Regions from separate parts of the Amycolatopsis sp. cmx-11-12 genome, predicted to be linked through region 2. Evidence: riboswitches for the same ligand, from Rfam matches in the RefSeq annotation. Region 2 holds a riboswitch; each other region holds the start of a gene.
The links. A riboswitch is a leader RNA that binds a small molecule or an ion and turns the genes downstream of it on or off. The one in region 2 is predicted to bind S-adenosylmethionine.
Positions count from the first base shown of each region.

Region 1: another riboswitch for S-adenosylmethionine. It lies ahead of ACLARN_RS07905 (methionine ABC transporter ATP-binding protein); the one in region 2 lies ahead of ACLARN_RS26440 (aminotransferase class V-fold PLP-dependent enzyme).
Region 3: another riboswitch for S-adenosylmethionine. It lies ahead of thrC (threonine synthase); the one in region 2 lies ahead of ACLARN_RS26440 (aminotransferase class V-fold PLP-dependent enzyme).

Region 1 is NZ_JADNQM010000004.1:285,372-288,636, forward strand. It holds gene ACLARN_RS07900 (4-(cytidine 5'-diphospho)-2-C-methyl-D-erythritol kinase) at 1-215, opposite strand, end outside; gene ACLARN_RS07905 (methionine ABC transporter ATP-binding protein) at 337-1,347, opposite strand; SAM riboswitch class I at 1,558-1,648, opposite strand; gene rsmA (16S rRNA (adenine(1518)-N(6)/adenine(1519)-N(6))-dimethyltransferase RsmA) at 1,892-2,728, opposite strand; gene ACLARN_RS07915 (DUF222 domain-containing protein) at 2,967-3,265, shown strand, end outside.
Region 2 is NZ_JADNQM010000021.1:65,449-68,713, reverse strand. It holds gene ACLARN_RS26450 (potassium/proton antiporter) at 1-536, shown strand, start outside; gene ACLARN_RS26445 (M23 family metallopeptidase) at 668-1,351, shown strand; SAM riboswitch class IV at 1,516-1,630, shown strand; gene ACLARN_RS26440 (aminotransferase class V-fold PLP-dependent enzyme) at 1,663-3,027, shown strand; gene ACLARN_RS26435 (hypothetical protein) at 3,047-3,265, shown strand, end outside.
Region 3 is NZ_JADNQM010000043.1:22,970-26,234, reverse strand. It holds gene ACLARN_RS37775 (ComEC/Rec2 family competence protein) at 1-650, shown strand, start outside; gene thrC (threonine synthase) at 668-1,933, opposite strand; SAM riboswitch class I at 1,946-2,078, opposite strand; gene holA (DNA polymerase III subunit delta) at 2,214-3,197, shown strand; gene rpsT (30S ribosomal protein S20) at 3,250-3,265, opposite strand, start outside.

The sequences.
Region 1 (3,265 bases), on a different contig from region 2:
TTGGCCCCGGTCGGTACGGAACCTTCCCCTTCGCCGTAGACCTCGACGCCCGGGTCCTCGGTGACCGCGACGGTCACCTCGTCAGTGAGAGAAAGCGCCTGGAACACGGTCACCAGCTCGTGGTATCCGTCCGGGCGTACGTCACCGACCGACAGGTGCAGGTTGACCTTGGCGGGAACCCTGACGGTTACTGGGGGCGGTACGACGGCGAGCACGAGTCAAGCCTACGTGGCCGCTCCACTTGTGCTGCCACCAGGAGAAAAGAGAACAGGACGAGTCCGACACGAAAGGGCCGCCCTGGACGGATTTCGTCCCGGGCGGCCCGGTCGTGGAGGATCAGGCAGCGACGCCCTGCGGGCCGCGGACCGGGTGGGTCACGTGGCCGCCGCGTTCGGCGATCCAGGCGAGCGCGGCATCCGCACGCTCACCGCGCACACCGAGTCGGAACCTGCCGACCGGCGTGTCGCCGATCCGGGTCAGACCGCCTCCGATGGTGGCGAGTTCGACGTCGAAGCGACCTGCGGCCTCGGGCAGCAGCGCACCGACCGATGCGAAACCGACAAGCACGACGTCCACCGCGCGGTCGTACTTCGACGCCTGCGCCCGGCCGGTCTCGATCGAGGGCAGCAGCGCCTGCGCGGTCCGGCTGGTCGGGTCAGAGACCAAGTCGAGCACGGTGCCACGTTCGATGATCACCCCGGCCTCGAGAACCGCGACGTCATCGCAGACACGGCGAACCACACCGGCGTCAGGAGTGGTGAGCAGCACAGTGACTCCGAGCTCGGCGCGCGCACGGTCGAGCACGGTCAGGACCGCACCGGATTCCTCGGGCTGGACACCCGCGGTCGGATCGTCGGCCAAGAGCACGGACGGCCCGGCCGCCAGAGCCTTGGCGATGGCCACTCGGCGCAGCTGCCCCTCGGTCAGGTCACCCGGCCGCTGCCCCGCTCGCGGAGTGAGTCCGACCAGGTCGAGCAGGTTGCCGACCCGGTTACGGCGCTGCGGTCCGTCGAGGCCGAGCTGTTCGAGCGGCGACGCGATGTTGCCGGCGATGGTGCGTTCGGCGAGCAACTCCGGCTTGGTACTCACGACACCGACCTGCCGGCGGACTTCCCGCAGGCGGCGGCCGTCAAGGGTCCCGGTGTTGAGGCCGTCGAGGCGGACGACGCCCCGGTCCGGGCGCTCCTGAAGTCCGATGCAACGAGCGAGGGTCGACTTGCCGGAGCCGGCCGGACCGACGACTCCGAACAGCGAGCCGGCTTGGATGTCCACGCTGACATCGCGCAGGGCGACGACGGGATTTCCGTTGAGGGGAAAGGACTTGGACAGGTTTTCGACAGTGATCACGAAAGGCTCCATGCAAATGGGGCGCTGCTTCTTTCGAGCGCGCCAACCGTCACCGAGTGACCGTCCAGAACGGACGGGCTTCAGAGGTAAGGGAAAGACTCAGGCAGTAACGGTGGAGCGTCGACACGCACTTACCGTGCGGCGACCTTCGTCGACTACACGTCGCCTGGTCAGCAGGAGCGGGTGGGTGACCCTGTTCATTAGGCACAGCCTCCATCGGTCCTGGCGGTAGCACCTGCCCTGTTGAGGGTGGTTGCTGCGACTTCGGCGAGCCAGGTCTCTCAGTCGCTCGGGATGGCTCACTGAGTAAAACCGATCCCACTAGATGAAAGCAAGCGCGTAGGCGCAGATCACACGTCTGGTCGCGTCCACGATACAGGATCGGCTGCCCACATTATGAGAATGCAGCTGAGATCCTAGGCCTCATCAGTGCCACTGCCTGCTAATACAGGTTTGACCAGGTAGATCGAGAAGAGGTTTACGCTGTCGTGCTGACCTCGGCCGGCACTCGACCGCGCGGTGCCGATCACACCCGCGACGTCGGTCAGTCGGTTGCCGCCGCGATACGGGCGAACTGGTGGACATCCAACTGCTCACCGCGGGTCTTGGGGTCGACACCCGCCTTTTCGAGCAACTCTCCCGCGCGTTCGGCGGAACCGGCCCATGACGCCAACGCCGCCCGCAGCGTCTTTCGCCGCTGCGAGAAGGCCGCATCGACCACGGAGAACAGCCGCTCTCTGTTCACTGACGACACCACTTCGCCTCGCTCGAAAGCGACCAGGGCCGAATCCACGTTGGGAACAGGCCAGAACACCGAGCGAGGTACCGCGGCGACCTTGCGTGTCTTTCCGTACCACGCGAGCTTGACGCTGGGCACTCCGTAAGTCCGGCTACCCGGGCCGGCCGCCATCCGGTCGGCGACTTCAGTCTGGACCATTACAAGACCGCTGGTCAGCGACGGCAGCTCGGCGAGCAGATGAAGCACGACGGGAACGGCGACGTTGTACGGCAGATTCGCGACGAGTGCCGTCGGCCGTTGAGGCAGGTCGTCCACCGTGATCCGCAGAGCGTCCGCCCCGACGACCGTCAGCCTTTCGCCCCCACCGCGTTCGGCCACGGTGTTCGGGAGCCGCCCGGCCAGCACAGGATCGATTTCGACCGCGACGACCTCGGCACCGGTCGCGAGCAGTCCGAGTGTCAGCGAGCCAAGCCCCGGCCCGACTTCCAGTACGACGTCACCTTCGCCGACGCCCGAAAGGTCGACGATCCGGCGCACCGTGTTGGGATCGTGCACGAAATTCTGGCCGAGCTTCTTGGTCGGCCGTACATCCAGCTCGGCCGCCAGCGCCCTGATCTCCGCAGGCCCGAGCAATTCAGTCACTCGACGATCGTAACCAGCCTTCATAAGCCGCGATTGGCCGGTGGACGACCAGCCCGACCCCGAGGACCGAGCCGGGCTCCGATGGACCGCGACCCGCCCGCGCCATCCTTACGGATTCTCCGAGCTGACCCGTGTCATACGCCAGAGTGATCGGAGCAAGTTCGCACCGCCGGAGCGTGATCATGATCCACCCGATCGATACCGTGCATTAGTTCGAATCTGCCTCGACAATCGAGGGATGACCAGCACAAACATTCCCAAGGCCTTCCCGCTCAACCTGCCGGAAGGTGACGCCGAACTGCTTCTCGACGAGTTGCAGACACGGCTACACGAAGGGCGACGCCTTGTCGCCGAAGTCGGCCAGATCCTGGCCGAGATCGAGTCACGCGGTGTCCGAGAGCTCTTCGGGTACAACTCGATCGCCGTCTTCTACGAGCACGTGGCCCGGGTTCCCCGAGCCGAAGCGAAGAAGGTGGCTGCTCGAGCACTCGCACTGAACTCGAGACGGGCGCGCGACGGGACCTTGACTCCACCCGT
Region 2 (3,265 bases):
CGCTGCCGTTCAAGATCCCCTGGCGAGAACAGGTGTTCTTATCCTGGGCAGGGTTGCGCGGGGCGGTCCCGATCGTGCTCGCGCTGATCCCGCTGTCGTCCGGGGTGCCCGGCGCACAGGAGCTGGTCGACGCGGTGTTCGTGCTGGTCATCGTGCTGACCCTGCTTCAAGGGGCGACACTGACCCCGCTCGCGCGAGTGCTCGGGCTGGCTCAGCACGCCGAAGCGCACGAGATCGACGTCGACTCCGCGCCGCTCGACGAGATGGGCGCCGAACTCCTCCAGGTCCGGATCAACTCCGGATCGAAGATGCACGGCGTCTACCTGGCCGAACTGCGGCTTCCGGCGGGGGCGACGATCAGCCTGCTCGTCCGTGACGGCACCGGCTTCACGCCCAACAAGAACACCCGGCTCCAGGAACGTGATCAGTTACTCGTCGTGACCACCTCCGACGTGCGTGACGCGGCCGAACGACGCCTGCGGGCCGTCGACCGGGCCGGTCGCCTCGCCAGGTGGAAGGGCGAATCCGGCCAGTAGGTCACGAACCGGCACCAGCTGTTCGTCGGTTGATCTCAGAAAATTCTTCCTTTTTGTACTCCGTTTGGATTACTTTCCCCGCAACCTCCTCAGTCGAATGGGTGAGTGTCACGGGGTAAGGAGTACGCAAGGTGACGAAACTTCCTGCACGGTTCGCCGGTCTGGGGGCCGCGGCCGCACTCGTCGGAGTGGTTCTGTCCGCCCCGGTGGCCTCCGCGGCCGGTGCCTTCCCGGCGTTCGGCTTGCCGTTCGACACGGGCCAGTCTGTCTACTCGGCGGGGATCTACTCGGACAACGGGAACTCCGGCGTGAAGAACGCCATCGACTTCAGCCCTGGCGACGAGATCGTTCGTGCCACGCTGGCGGGCACGGTCCGGATCCAGCACTGCGACGGCGGCGACTGGGTGACCATCGACCACACGGACGGCTGGCGGACCGGGTACTACCACCTGGAGGGCATTTCGGTCACCGACGGCCAGCGGGTCGCTCCGGGCGACGCCCTCGGCCGGACCGGCAACGCGCTGCCCTGCGGCGGCAGCAGCACCGGCGCCCACGTGCACTTCACCCTGTGGACGTTGCCCGCGGCCGCGGCCAACGGCGGCGACTCGCGTGACTTCGGCGTCGGCGCGGGCAACTGGAACGGCGTGTCCTACGACGAGCTCTCGACCAAGGTCGCCGACGCACACGGCGAGGCTGTCGATGGCAAGACCTTCGGCGGCTGGCAGTTCACCGCGGGCACCGATCAGTACTCGGGTACGGCCACCGAGGTCTCGTCCCGCGCGACCATCCCCCTGCCCGGCCGATTCCGCGCCTGACCTCCCGCAATTCGGCACCTCATTGCGAAGGTTCGCGACCCGGACCATCGCAACCAGGTGCCGAATTGCGTGGGTTCTCTTCGGTTGCGTAATGCGTGACCGGCGTCTCAACATGTGGGCAAGGGGTGGCTCGATCGCCGGTGTATCGGCTAACTTCGTTCGTAGGTCACGAGTGTCAGCGTCAAGCCCCGGCTAGCTGACCGGCAACCCTCCTTCCGCGGTGGGGTGCCCCGGGTGAGGACCTGGCTCGTCGCGCGGTGCGACGGGCAAGCGCGGGATCCTCGTCGGGTCCCCTGGCCCGGAGGATGACGATGACTCTCGCTCTCGAACGCACCAGCACCCCCGCCACTGTCGCGGAAACCGTTGTCACACACGAAATCCCGACGGTCGCGTGCGCCGATCTGCGGGTTCCGCTGGTCACCGGCGGCGACATCGCGTACGCCAACCTCGATCACGCGGCGAGCGCCCCCTGTCTGGACAAGGTGCGCGACGCGGTCGACGAATTCCTGCCCTGGTACGCCAGCGTCCACCGCGGCGCCGGATTCGCTTCGCAGGTCTCCACCAAACTTTACGAGCGCACGCGGGGAATCCTGCGGAACTTCGTCGACGCGCGGTCGACCGACACCGTCGTGTTCACCCGCAACACCACCGATTCCTTCAACCTTCTCGCGCGCAGCCTGCCGAAACACACGTCGGTCGTCGTGTTCGACACCGACCACCACGCCGCGCTGCTGCCGTGGAAGGGCCCGAACGTCCGCCGGATCCAGACACCTCGCACGCGCCTCGCCGCGGTGTCCGCTGTGGACGAAGCGCTCGCCGACTGCCCGCAGGGCACCCGGCTGGTCGTCATCACCGGCGCGTCCAACGTGACCGGGGAACTGTTGCCGGTCAAGGAGATCGCCGCCGTCGCGCGACGGCACGGCGCCCGGATCGCCCTCGACGCCGCGCAACTCGCGCCGCACCGCAAGATCTCCGTGCGCAAACTGGACGTCGACTACATCGCGCTGTCGGGCCACAAGTTGTACGCCCCCTTCGGTGCCGGCGCGCTGATCGGCCGCGCCGACTGGCTGCGCGCCGCCCAGCCGTACCTCGCCGGTGGCGGCGCGACGAAGCTCGTCACCCGCGACTCCGAAGACCTCGGCGTGGTCTGGAACGCCGGTGCGGAGCGGCACGAAGCCGGTTCCCCCAACACCGTCGGCGTCTACGCGCTCGGTGTCGCCTGCGAGACGCTGGCCGGGAACTGGGACGCCATCGTCGCCCACGAGGACGAACTGCTGGCGCGGCTGCGTCGCGGGCTCGCCGGCATCCCCGGTTTCGCCGAACTGCGGCTGTTCGACGCGCCGGTCGACCGGGTCGGCACGCTCAGCTTCGTCGTCGACGGCTTCGAGCCCGGCTGGCTCGCCGCGGTCCTGTCCGCGGAGTACGGCATCGGCGTGCGGGACGGCGCGTTCTGCGCGCATATCGCCACCAAACGGCTCATCTCCGCCGCCGGTTCGACCGGCCAGCAGGCCGTCCGGGTCAGCCTCGGCCTCGGTAGCACCACCGAGCACGTGGACCGGGTCGTCCTGGCACTGCGCCAGATCGTCGCCCGCGGCGCCCGCTGGCAGTACGAGAAGCCGGAGGGCCGCTGGGTGCCGGAGAACGATCCGCGGGAACTTCCCCCGTTCTGCGCCTGACCCACTACCCTCACCCCGCATGGGGAACGAGCGACCGCGTTACTGGTTTCCGCTGGCGTTGCTGGGATTCGCTCAGCTAGTCGTGGTGGCTTTGGCCGTGGGCGCGCGCCGCTCCGAGGGGTGGGTCGGCTACTCGCCTAACAACACGATCGTGAACATCACGGTCTCCGGCGTGGGCAGGAACGACAACTGGCTGTCCGCCGTGCTCGCGGTCTACCTCGGCACGGTGCTGTTCTAT
Region 3 (3,265 bases), on a different contig from region 2:
CGCTGATCGTGCTGAGCCATCTGCACGCCGACCACATCGGCGGTCTCGAATCCGTCTTCGAGGGCCGGTCGGTCGGCGCGGTCGCCGTGGGCCCGGGCCGGGCTCCTGCGTGGGCGTGGCAGCAGGTCGCCGACGAGACCGCGCGCCGCGGGATTCCCTTGCTGGAGTTGGGGATCGGGCAACGGCTGGACTGGCCGGGACTGTCGTTGGAGGTACTGGGGCCGCGTTATGTCACTCGGCGATCGGTCCTCGAACAGGACGGCACGGTGATCAACAACGGTTCCGTCGTCCTGCGGGCCGGGACGCCCGCGGGCCGGATGCTGCTGACCGGCGACGTCGAACTCGCCGCGCAGGCGGACCTGATGGCCGAGGGTGCCGATCTGCGTGCCGAGGTCCTGAAGGTCCCGCATCACGGAAGTCGTTACACGGCACCGGATTTCCTCAACACCGTCGCACCACGCGCCGCGTTGGTGAGTGTCGGTGCCGGAAACAACTATGGTCACCCGAACAAGTCCACTTTGGACAATCTGACGGCTGTCGGCGCTTCGATCGCCAGAACCGACACGGACGGCGACACCGCGGTCGTCACCGACGCGCGAGGCCTCGCCCTGGTGCGCCGGGGTGAGCCCCGCGGCCCGCCTCGTTCTTGAGGCGGGCCGGCGGGAACTCAGATGCCGAGTGCCTCGCGGACCGCGTCGGCCGAGGCGCCGACGGTCGCCTTCGGGCCGACCTTGTCCTCGATGGCGTCGAGCGTTTTGAGGCCGTCACCGGTGATCAGCAGGACGATCTCCTCGTCCGGGTTGAGCTTGCCAGTCTCGATGAGCTTCTTGGCCGTCGCCACGGTGACCCCACCGGCGGTCTCGGTGAAGATGCCTTCGGTACGGGCGAGCAGCCGGATACCTTCGACGACCTCTTCGTCGGTGACGTCTTCGATCGCGCCACCGGTGCGGTTGACCACGTCGAGGGCATACGGGCCGTCGGCCGGGTTGCCGATCGCCAGCGACTTGGCGATCGTGTCCGGCTTGACCGGCTGGACGACGTCGTGGCCCGCGCGGAACGCCGCCGAGACAGGGGAGCAGCCGGTGGCCTGCGCACCGAACACCTTGTACGGCGTTTCGTCGACGAGGCCGAGCTGTCCGAACTCGCGGAAACCCTTGTCCACCTTGGTGAGCTGGGAACCGGAGGCGATTGGCGCCACGATCTGCGAGGGAAGCCGCCAGCCGAGCTGCTCGGCGACCTCGAAGGCCAGCGTCTTGGAGCCCTCCGAGTAGTAGGGCCGGACGTTCACGTTGACGAACGCCCAGCTCTCCTGCTCGGCGGCGAGCTGGGTGGCGACCCGGTTCACGTCGTCGTAGTTGCCGTCGACCGCGATCAGGTCCCCGTCGTACACGGCGGTGGTGAGGATCTTGGCGCGCTCGAGGCTCTTCGGGATCAGCACGACCGACCGCCAGCCGGCGCGGGCGGCCGCGGCGGCGACCGCGTTGGCCAGGTTGCCGGTCGACGGACAGGCGAGCACCTCGAACCCGAACTCGCGCGCGGCGGCCAGTGCGACGGCGACCACGCGGTCCTTGAACGAGTGGGTCGGGTTGCCGGTGTCGTCCTTGACCCAGAGCTTCTTGACGCCCAACGCTTTCGCGAGCCTGTCGGCCTGGACGAGCCGGGTGGAGCCGGGTTCGGTGTTGGGGATTTCTTCGACGTTCGAGGGAACGGGAAGGAGTTTCTTGTAGCGCCAGATGTTCTTCGGCCCGGCTTCGATGTCCTCGCGGCGCACGCGGCCGAAGTCGTAGGCGACCTCGAGCGGCGAGAAGTCCTCGGCGGAAACGAATTCGGGGGCGAGCGGCTGCCGGTGTCCCTCTTCCTTCGACACCAGTTCGACGGCCGGTCCGAGATCCGGGGTCTTGGTGGTGGAGGTCGTACCGAGGGTTGCGGTCATCGCGAGGTCCTTTCCTCATCTGCCCCGCCATGGCGGGCCGGAATTGGCACCGTGTTCGTCAGCTACCCCGCGATCGCGGGATGACAGGCTGACGCCGGTTGCCGGGGCTTCATCGGGCCGTTCCCTCTGCCCCTCTGGATGAGCGGTATTCGATTGTCGGCACGCGTGTCATCGCGTCGCCTCGCCAACACCGTACGACATGGGGCTCGCGTGGGGCCACCGTGCCCACAACACATCACCGGACAAAGCACACGAGTGGAGGAGTGGCAGGATCGTCACCGTGACGACGCAAGGTTCCGCCCCATCGCCGCTGGTCCTGGTTCTCGGTGAGGAAGAGCTGCTGATCGAACGCGCGATCCGCGGCGCTTCGGACGCGGCCAAAGCGGCCGATCCGACGGCGGACCTCAGCCGGATCAGAGTGTCGGACCTCACAGTCCCCGCACTCGCGGAGATGGTCAGCCCCTCGCTGTTCGCCGAGGGCAGGGTGATCGTCCTCGAATCCGCGCACGACATCTCGCAGGAGCTCGCCGACGGGGTGATGGCCTACGTCAAGGCACCCGCCGACGGCATCGTGCTCGTCGTCGTGCACAGCGGAGGTGGCCGGAGCAAGGCCGCGAAGGCGCTTCCCGCGGCCTTGAAGAAGGCCGGGGCGGAGGTCGTCGAGTGCCCGAAACTGACCAAGCCCGCCGAGCGGGAATCCTTTGTCCGCAACGAGGTCCGCCGGGTCGGCGGGAAGATCGACGGTGCCGCCGTGCTCGCGCTGATCGACGCCGTCGGCTCGGATCTGCGCGAGTTGTCGTCGGCCGCGACACAGCTCGTCGCGGACGCCGGGGGAACGGTCGACGAGCAGGCGGTCCGCCGCTACCACCGGGGCCGCGCGGACGTGAACGGGTTCGCCGTCGCAGAGAAGGCCGTGGCCGGGGACATGGCGGCGGCCCTGGAGTCATTGCGCTGGGCGATGCAGCTGGGTGTTCCGTACGTGCTGGTCGCGGACGCTCTCGCCGACGCTGTCCGGACGATCGCGCGGGTTTCCGGCGCCGGTCGCGGCAATCCGAACCAGATGGCGGGCGAGCTGGGGATGCCGCCGTGGAAGGTGCGCAAGGCGCAGGGGCAGGCCCGCGGCTGGGGGCAGGACGGTCTCGCCACCGCGATGCGGGTCGTGGCCCGGCTCAACGCCGAGGTCAAGGGTGTCGCGGCCGACCCGGAGTACGCGCTGGAACGCGCCGTCCTTGAAGTCGTCGCTGCTCACGGCACAAGCCGCTGAACATGGCGAAGGGCCCCGGTGACTCGCGTCGCCGGGGCCCTTCGAAAGCAGATCAGAGAGAGTTCGCG